3 regions of the Clostridium sp. DL-VIII genome follow, and region 2 is predicted to be linked to each of the others. Evidence: riboswitches for the same ligand, from Rfam matches in the RefSeq annotation. Region 2 holds a riboswitch; each other region holds the start of a gene.
The links. A riboswitch is a leader RNA that binds a small molecule or an ion and turns the genes downstream of it on or off. The one in region 2 is predicted to bind cyclic di-GMP.

Region 1: it holds a riboswitch for cyclic di-GMP, as region 2 does, so the genes downstream of both, CDLVIII_RS20970 (hypothetical protein) here and CDLVIII_RS07650 (acyltransferase) in region 2, are expected to answer to the same signal.
Region 3: it holds a riboswitch for cyclic di-GMP, as region 2 does, so the genes downstream of both, CDLVIII_RS15310 (IS91 family transposase) here and CDLVIII_RS07650 (acyltransferase) in region 2, are expected to answer to the same signal.

The regions. Positions count from the first base shown of each region.
Region 1 is NZ_CM001240.1:4,558,072-4,561,360, forward strand. It holds gene CDLVIII_RS20960 (EFR1 family ferrodoxin) at 1-263, opposite strand, end outside; gene CDLVIII_RS32660 (hypothetical protein) at 321-446, opposite strand; gene CDLVIII_RS20965 (HAD family hydrolase) at 475-1,128, opposite strand; gene CDLVIII_RS20970 (hypothetical protein) at 1,328-1,636, opposite strand; cyclic di-GMP riboswitch class II at 1,756-1,838, opposite strand; gene CDLVIII_RS20975 (alpha/beta hydrolase) at 2,163-2,975, opposite strand; gene plsY (glycerol-3-phosphate 1-O-acyltransferase PlsY) at 3,119-3,289, opposite strand, start outside.
Region 2 is NZ_CM001240.1:1,666,677-1,669,965, reverse strand. It holds gene CDLVIII_RS07655 (methyl-accepting chemotaxis protein) at 1-705, opposite strand, end outside; gene CDLVIII_RS07650 (acyltransferase) at 738-1,472, opposite strand; cyclic di-GMP riboswitch class I at 1,807-1,895, opposite strand; gene putP (sodium/proline symporter PutP) at 2,274-3,289, shown strand, end outside.
Region 3 is NZ_CM001240.1:3,327,484-3,330,772, forward strand. It holds gene CDLVIII_RS15300 (alpha-glucuronidase family glycosyl hydrolase) at 1-496, shown strand, start outside; gene CDLVIII_RS15305 (MBL fold metallo-hydrolase) at 531-1,352, shown strand; cyclic di-GMP riboswitch class II at 1,611-1,694, shown strand; gene CDLVIII_RS15310 (IS91 family transposase) at 1,808-3,037, shown strand; gene CDLVIII_RS15315 (hypothetical protein) at 3,053-3,247, shown strand.

The sequences.
Region 1 (3,289 bases), 2.9 Mb from region 2:
AGATGACTAGTAGTCCCTCCTGATAGAGCCCCATAAGATACTATCCCAAAAATATAATTACTTTTCAATTTAACTTTATTTAAGAACTCTTCAACCATTTTAGGAACACTCCATCCATAAGCTGGAAATATTATCCCGATTTTCTCATCTTCAAATTCATATTTGCCTTCTTTTATTAACTTTGGGATAGAATAAAGCTCTCCCCCTAATCTCTTTGCTATATATAAATTATTTCCTGTTGCTGTAAAATATAATATCTTCATTATTACCTCCATAATTAACCGTTACAGATGTAACGTTTTATTGAATACAGTATAATATCATGCACTAAATATTGCAATAGCATTAACAGCTACTGTTACAAAACAGGCTAAATTGTTCACGATGACTAAAATAAATATATAAAATAAAGCTGCTGATAAGATATATGCTTCTATACTATGCATATATCTCACCAACAACTTTATTTAATTCTTATACGGTTATTATTTTTAATAATTCCTGTGGAGTATCTATAATATAATCTGCACCATTTTGCTCCAAAACTTTTCTGCTTCTAAATCCCCACGTTACCCCTACACATATAACTCCAGCATTTTTCGCTGTTTTAACATCTACTTCAGAATCACCAACATATACTGACTTATCAGTAACTGAACCTAATTCTTCAAGTGCCTTAAAAACAGTATCTGGAGCTGGCTTTTTAGAAACCTTCTCTGATTCTCCAATTGCCACTTTTATGTATTTTTCAAAATAAATTTTATTAAGTTCTTTTACTGCTGTATCAAATTTGTTTGATACAATTGCCATTTTATACTTCTTTTCTAATAGCTGCCTTAAAAGTTCCATAATTCCTTCATATGCATCAGTCTTATTTCTCATATTTATAGAATAATGGTTGCGAAAATCAATAAAACATTTTTCATACATAGGATTACTAGTTCCATCTGGTATAGCAAGTTCTATTAAGCGTGCTGCACCATTACCAACAAAACTTCTGATTTCCTCCAAGCTTTTATGCGGAAAACCATATAGTCCTAATGCAAAATTAACGCTATCTGTAAGGTCTTCAATTGTATTAAGTAATGTCCCATCCAAATCAAATATGACTGTATCATACTTTCCCATAATACATACCTCCTCATATGAATATATCACCATTATATATTACCCCAGGTCATATGACCTAATGGTATTATAACATGTCTCCTAAATATCACATTATTAAATTTTTAAAGTACACAACTCATCACATCTATTTGGTATGTTTGCGTTAGCTCGTCTCTATTCCTTACATAAATTTTGTAAAGCTAATTGTAGTTCCTAATTATCTTAAAATCAGCATATGAATTATAAACAATAAAAGTATTATAACACTAATCCCTGTAATATGTTTTTTATCCATTATTTTTCGTATTGTGCTATTGTAATTCGGAATAGCTATTTTTCTGCTCTTTAAAACTGATTCTATATATTCTATATTTTCCCTAGGAACATTCATTAATATCTCACGGTATTCCTTAGGAATCATAGTATTAATTTTTTTCAAGCGATTAAATGAATACTTATGACATTCCAAAAGCTGCTTATTAGTGTAATTTCCATATTCTTCGATATTTATTGGTGTTTTCAACATCTTCTCTCCTCCTAATTTACATGAAATCAGTATATTGCAAATATTTTATGTTTTTATTTCTTTGTAAATTATTATAAAAAAAGCCAACTTAAACTACTCAATTGCTGAACAATTAAATAGTTTAAATTGGCCGGTTGCACAACTAGCTCCAAATTCCTAAAGTGCCCACATAAAAGAATTCTTCACAGCTTCCAAGTTTTATTAAATTAATACAATTTATTATATACTTAGTAAATCTTATAATACATGAATATTATCAGAATAATATATAAAAATCAATAGTCATTGTTAAACTTTATTAATGGGACATTTTATTTTATTATTTATTATCAATTTTTTATTCGCATAAACATGCTCAACATTTAATTCCAAAACTTTTTATTTAAAATAATATATTATGTGTTGAAAAACTGATACTCATTAGCTACATTCCTATAACAATGTGGTTTGTCTCCTATATTTGCATCAAATAAGTAAGACCACAAGATATTTTTTAGTATCTTGTGGCCATTCATTGACAATAACTTCATTCTTCAATGAATTTCACTAATTCCTTGTTAAACTTTTCATACTGATCATAAAATGATGCATGTCCACTATACTTAAATGGAATAAGCTTTGAATTTCTAATACATTTTTCTTGTACTTCGCCTAGCTCAAAAGGCACAACTTTATCATGAATTCCATGGATAATTAAAGTAGGAACATTTATTTTATCCAAGTCAGAAAACAACACTTCTTTTATCCAAGTCTTCGCAATTTCTGCTGTTGCCCATCCAGCTGCTTGAAATCCAAGATTAAGGAACCACTCTGAAAAGGCTTTAGTTATATGCTGATAGAAAAATATATTACCAAACCCTTGAAGCATATTAGGTCTATCCATATATGTTCCTTTAATAATTTCCAAAACAGTTTCTTCCTTTAATCCATAAGGAAAATTAGGCCGTTTAATAAGGCTTGGTGCTGCTGCTGCAAAAAGAGCCAATTTTGATACTCCATTACCTTTATGACGGGCCATGTATCGAATTGCTATCGCCCCTCCAGTTGAATGTCCTGCAAGAGTAATATTTGATAACTTTAGTGCATCAATTACGCTTCTTACATCGTCGGCCAGCGTGTTATAATCATAACCACTATAAGGTTTATCTGAATCTCCAAATCCTCTTGTATCTATTCCAATGCATCTATATCCCATCTTTGGAAGCTGATCAAATTGATATTCAAATAACTTATGGCTTCCAGGCCAGCCATGTAAAAACAAAATTGTTTTGTCGCATTTTTCATTAAGATCTTCTACATAAATTTTCACATTAGGCTCTACTCTAATATAATAGCCCATTTATATCCTCCATTAGAAACTATAATTATAGTATTAGATTATTCACTGAACATAAATTTGTGAATGAATCAATTCATTCTAAAAATTCTTAATACTTATAGTTTAATTTCAATTAATTAAGCTTTTAGCCATAGCTTGTCCTATTAAATTTCTTTTTTGTGTGCAATTCTTATTAAATTTTCTTTGTGCCTTATGACCATAAGAATCCAAGCTAATGTAGCAGCTACTATTATTGAGATTGGTAAATTTAAAACAATACTCATAGTAGGTATGGTTATTCCTCCTGCAAGAGTCCTAATGGAAACTATTTTTGT
Region 2 (3,289 bases):
CATTCCATATCCTTTATTTCCATATTTTAAATTCTTTACTTGATCTTCTACGGTTTCAATTGTTACACTGGCAGCTGCTCCAATTATTGCTTTTCCCTGATTATCTTTCTGCCACGCAAACATCATAACAACATTTTTATCATAAGCTTGAGAGTATGTAGGTTTAAATATTGCGTCATAAGGTACACCATTTGTTTTAGAATATCTTTCTCCTGCTTCTTGTGCAGCACCTTTGGCCCAGTTAGCTGTAGCAAATTGTCCATTACTAACATTGTAATATCTTGCCTGAAGCTTATTTAACCCATCTGGACTACTCCATTCACTAGGTTCTATATTATTTACTATATGTAAGGCTGCATATTCATTAGGATACGCATTATTTATAAACTTAAATCTTGATGAATTTATTTCATCTATCAATGCTAATGAACCATCATTACTTTGTAAATCTACATTGGGATTTTTCTCCAAAAATGCATTAAGCATTGGATTCTGAACCGTTTCTTGAACTTCTCCTAATCTTCCGGTTAACCACGTATTTATATGATTTGTTGATTCAGTTGTTCTTTCTGACATTGAGCTAACCAATTCGGTCTCTAATATATGTCTAAAATTTATATATGCAACTCCTGTTAAAGATAGTAATCCTACTATTACCAATGGCAAAATTGCAACCATAAATTTTGATTTAAACGACATCTTCATAATCAATCTCCCCCTAAACTTATGTAAAATTTCTATTGTTGAAATTCACTATTATGTAACCATATATGGTTTAATTCTGCTTCCTTTTTTTCAAAGTTTTTTCTTTCTCTTATTGGCTTTGCTGGAACTCCACCGACCATCGTATTTCCACTTACATCTCCAACAACTAGTGAACAGGCCGCTACTATTCCTTGTTTTTCAATTGTCACACCAGGTAATATTGTTGTATTTGAATATACTTTTGCATAATCCTTAATTATTACTGGTGCATATGTTCTTGATACGTGATCATGCTCTTCATGAGAATGTGTGAAAACTGTCACTCCTTCAGTTAATGTAACTGAATTTCCTATGACTATTCCACCTTTTGAATCTAAAAATGTTCCCCTATTTAAGAATACATTATCTCCTATTTCTATGTTATCAGGTACATTGAAACGAACATTTTCTTCTGCTATGAAGTTTTTTCCACAAGACTTAAATAACTTCTTTGCTAACAACTGTCTATACGGAATAGCAAAGTTAGCTATAAGACACATTGGTGACTTATCTAAAACTTCCCATAAAAAATGTAGATATCTTTTTTCCTTTGTGAATCCTAATTCCTTATTCTTAGGTAAATAATCTCCATACAATTTTATCTCATCTAAAATTTCTAAAGGAAAAGGACATTTTATTAAATCTAAAATTTTTATTACACTTTCTTTATTTACCTCTTCATTTAATATATTTTTTACTTTTTCTAACATCTCTTCTATTTTACCCATTTTATGTATTGATTACCAAAATTGCAAAGATAATCTTCTCCCTTCCCCGTTAATGTGCACTGCAATTTTTAAAATATTGAAATATCGCTAGGTTACACAAACTATTAAACAACTGATTTCTGAATTTAAAATAATAAAAATTTAACTTAATTACCATTATCAACTTAAGTTAACTTTTAACCTAAATATGTTACACTCCTTCCTAACCTTTATGCATTTTATCATGCACTGCTTATATAGCTCACTTTTTACTAAGGAAAATTTTCAACAAAAAAGGTGCCTATAAGTATTTAGGCACCAAAAATATTATAATCATGTTTTATAAAAAAATAAATTTGGCAACCTGACGATCATAGAAAAAAACTTTCCCTTAGACTCAAAGCTTTGCGTCCTTACCTTTCGATAAGTATGCTATTAACATCATAATATATACTATTATATTCCATTATTACACTAATTATATTAAATTTCAACATTTTATATTAAATCTATATTAAGTAAAATGAAAAAAAGTTCATTTTATATCATCATAAATCTGTTTTTTCCATTATATAACTTTTATTTTTTTTTATGTTGAATTTTATTATTTGTTTATAAACGCTTCAGATTAATATCATATTATTTATTCCTATTTGGCCCTAATACAACAATCTCATATTTATTATTCTTTTTACTTAATTGTTATTTTTTAAATAATATGTTAATATATCATTGTTATTTTTAAAAATTTCCGATTATATTGCATAAACATTTTTAAATATGGAATTTTGTTTTTTATATTTACAGAAAGGATGATTCAATATGAAATTATGGTCCATTGCTGCTATTGCAATCTACATTCTCATCTTACTCATAATTGGATACAATTCATACAAAAAGACCTCTAATATTTCAGACTATATGCTTGGAGGCAGAGGTCTTGGTCCTATGGTAACTGCTTTATCAGCCGGAGCAAGTGATATGAGCGGCTGGATGCTTATGGGGCTCCCAGGTGCAGTCTATTTAACCGGTATATCTAGTCTTTGGATTGGAATAGGATTAACAATAGGTGCCTATTTAAATTATCTTTTACTTGCTCCACGTTTTAGAGTTTATACTGAGGTCGCAAACGATTCTTTAACAATTCCAGATTACCTTGAAAATCGCTTTAAGGATAAATCAAATGTTTTGCGTTTAGTATCTGGAATCGTAATACTTGTATTTTTTATTCTATATGTTTCATCAGGAATTGTAGCAGGAGGGAAATTATTTTTAGATACTTTTGGATTAACCTATACTATGGGAGTAGTAGTTACTTTATCTGTTGTCGTTCTTTATACTTACTTTGGTGGTTTTTTAGCAGTAAGCCTTACCGATTTCTTTCAAGGAACACTAATGTTTATCTGCTTAATCATGGTGCCACTTGTAGCATTTATCAATATAGGAGTAGATCCTGGCACCTTTACAAATAAGTTGACTAATATTGACCCTGCATTGTTCGACATGTTTAGAGGAACCAGTATAGCTTCTATCATCAGTCTTCTGGCTTGGGGCCTTGGTTATTTTGGTCAGCCACACATTATTGTTCGTTTCATGGCCATAAAATCTCCAAGGGAACTAAAATCAGCACGAAGAATTGGTATTGGATGGATGGCAATTGGTCTCTTAGGTGCTGTTGCAAGTGGTCTTGTAGGACTAGTATATTTTACAGAACATAAAACACCATTAAGTGATCCGGAAACAGTCTTTCTTCGTCTCGGAGATATTTTATTCCATCCGTTTATTACAGGAATTATACTGGCAGCAGTACTTGCTGCTATCATGAGCACTATCTCATC
Region 3 (3,289 bases), 1.7 Mb from region 2:
ATTAGGTATAGGGTGGATGGTAAACCCTAATCATCATTATGGTCCAAGTGTAGATGGGTATGAATATTCTCTTTGGGGCACTTATCATTATGCTGATTTTAAAGCCTTAGGGGTAGATCGAACAGCTGCCACTGGAACTGCATATACGCTGCAGTATAAGGAACCTGTAGCAAAGATGTATGAATCCTTGGAAAGCTGCCCAGAAGAACTTTTATTATTCTTTCACCATGTTCCTTACACCTATAAGTTGAGTACAGGAAAGACTGTGATTCAGCATATATATGACACTCATTTTGAAGGAGTTGAGGAAGTCAAAGGCTTTAAAAAAAATTGGCTAAGATTAAAAGAGCACATTAATGATGAGATATTTAATGCAGTGTTAGAAAAGCTGGATATACAAATAAAAGATGCAAAGGAATGGAGAGACGTGGTAAATACTTATTTTTACAGAAAGACAGGAATTAAGGATAGTAAAAATAGAAGGATTTATGAATAGTAATATATAGTTTATCAAGAGAAGAGGTGTTTGTATGGATAATCAATATTATAATATTAAGAAAATAATGGATGGAGTATATCATATAAGCGATCCGAACAAGATATGCTGCACCTTAATAGTAGGAAGTAAAAAATCATTATTATTTGATACAGGTTATGGTATTGGAAACTTAAAACAAGTAGTTGAATCAATAACAGATTTATCTATTATTGTGATTAATAGCCATGGTCACCTTGACCACATGGGAGGGAATTATCAATTTAATGAAGTATACATTCATGAAGATGATATAGCCTTAGTAAAGGATATTCTATTATCAGACAAGAGAAATAAAACTATTGATAATTATAAGAAAAATGCAATGCTTCCAAGAGATTTTAAAGAAGAAGATTATGTAAATAGGCTTTATAAGATAGATTATATTCCGGTAGAAGAAGGACAAGTATTTGACTTAGGAAGATATGAGCTTGAAGTAATTTATTGTACAGGGCATACTGCTGGCTGTATTTCACTAATTGACAGAAAGAATAAGTTACTGCTTTCAGGGGATACAATATTACAGCATGTATGGATGTTTCTAAAAGAAAGTAAAAACATAAGTGAATATCTCAATAGCCTTGAAAAGTTAAATAAATTAGAGTTTGATATTAATGTTACTTCTCATTCTGCTGAACTTTATAGCAAAGTATTATTAAATAGGCTGATTCATTGCGTTAATAATATTGATGTTTCTAAAAGTACACCGTATTTTAATGAAGCATACCCTTATGAAGCATTTATGTATTTTGAGGGTGGAGAACCTTTTATTAGTCCTGATTTTGTTTCTATTGTTTTTAGTAAAGATAAGTTGTAGAAATCATAGTCTCCATAATAGAACTCACGGAAATCTAAAGTTAGATTTTCGTGAGTTATTTATTTTGAAATTAATTTATAAGATATTTTAAGCTATAGTTAATTTACGTTATATAAATTATAAGACTTAGGATGTCTTTAATATACTTTTTGTATAAAATATTCAATTATGTAGTATAAATAGAATACATTGATTTTTTTCCACAAACATGGTAATATTACCACAAGAAATGGGTAATGATTATACTAAAAATACAATATATAAATTGGACACTATGATAAGTTTTCTGTATTTGGGTACCTGGATAACTTTGAGTGATTGGTACAACCGACCAGCATAAAAAATATAAATTACTATATTTTTATTTTTTATTGTATAGGAAAGTATAAAAATCGCGCTCGCTGAAAGCGCGGCGTAGACTTGCATTAGAAAAATATATGTGGTAAATTGATGAAATGATTAAGAGTAAATTAAGAAGAATATTAGAGGAAAATTGGAATGAATTTTATAAAAGATATAAAAACAGAATTAGACCTAGTGTTATTGCAGAAGTAAAAAAAGTTATGAAATGCAAGGATATAAGTAATGGTTATATTGAATTAAAATGTAAGGAATGTGGCGAAATAAAGAAAGTTGGGTTCACTTGTAAAAGTAGATTTTGTACATCATGTGGAAAGGTTTATGTTGATAATTGGGTTAATGGAATGCTGGGAAAATTAATAAATGTAAAGCATAGACATATGGTATTTACAATACCAGAGGAACTTAGAAATTACTTCGGAAGAGAAAGAGATAGGCTGAAGTTACTTCCGCAATGTGCAGCTAAAGCTGTTACGAGTTGGATGTATAAGCAAAATAAAAAAGAAGAATTTATACCTGGAATTATAGCAGTTATACATACTTTTGGACGAGATTTAAAGTGGAATCCCCACGTCCACATGATGGTTACAGAAGGTGGAAAGGGTAAGCTAACTACCTGGAGAAATTTTAAATATTTTTCGTATGAAGCATTAAGAAAGAGATGGCAAAAAATATTATTAGATGAAATAATAAAAAGAGAAGGAAATAAAGATAGTTTTAGACGATTAAAGAACAAAATATATAAAAATAATAAAGATGGATTTTATGTTCATGCTAAAAATGAAATAAAATCAGCAAAGATAGCTGCAAAATATATTGGAAGATATGTTGGACGACCTGCGATAGCAGAATCAAGAATAATTGCGTATGATGGTGAAAGTGTAACATTTAAATATAAAAGACATGAAGACAATAAAGAAATAATAGAGAAAGTGCCAGTCTTTGAGTTTATAAAAAAAGTTATAATACATATACCAGACAAGAATTTTAAAATGGTGAGATATTTTGGACTGTATTCGAGGAGATGTAAGGATAAAGATCAATTTATCAAGATGATAGATAAGAAAATAATACAAATTAAGAAATCAATAGAAAAGTGGGAATATCGAATTCTTGCGTCTTTTGGGGTAGATCCATGCAAATGTTCTAAATGTGGTGGTAAGATGAGATTTAATGATATAGTGTATCCACGATACGGCTCGATGCGAGAATATTTTAAAGATAAATTTATAAGTGAAGGGAAAGAAAAATTAGAAAACATCCTGGAAATATATGCAATTGCAAAAGGAGTACTATATGGTAAAATAAAGCCGACAACAACATAGTTGGAGGGATGTTAAGTGAAAGATATAATACCATATAAATGTTTAAATTGTGGAATAACAGAAAATATACCTAGGGAGGTTGTAGAATACTTTGATGAGATGGATCAAAGTAATATAGATGAACCGCCTTGTTTTTCATGCGAAAAATGTGGTGGAGTTATGAGACCTAAAGAATACAATGGGGTATATGGCAAAAGTTATAAACTATAAGAAGAAAACCATAGAGGAACAGCAATCTCTATGGTTTTTAAT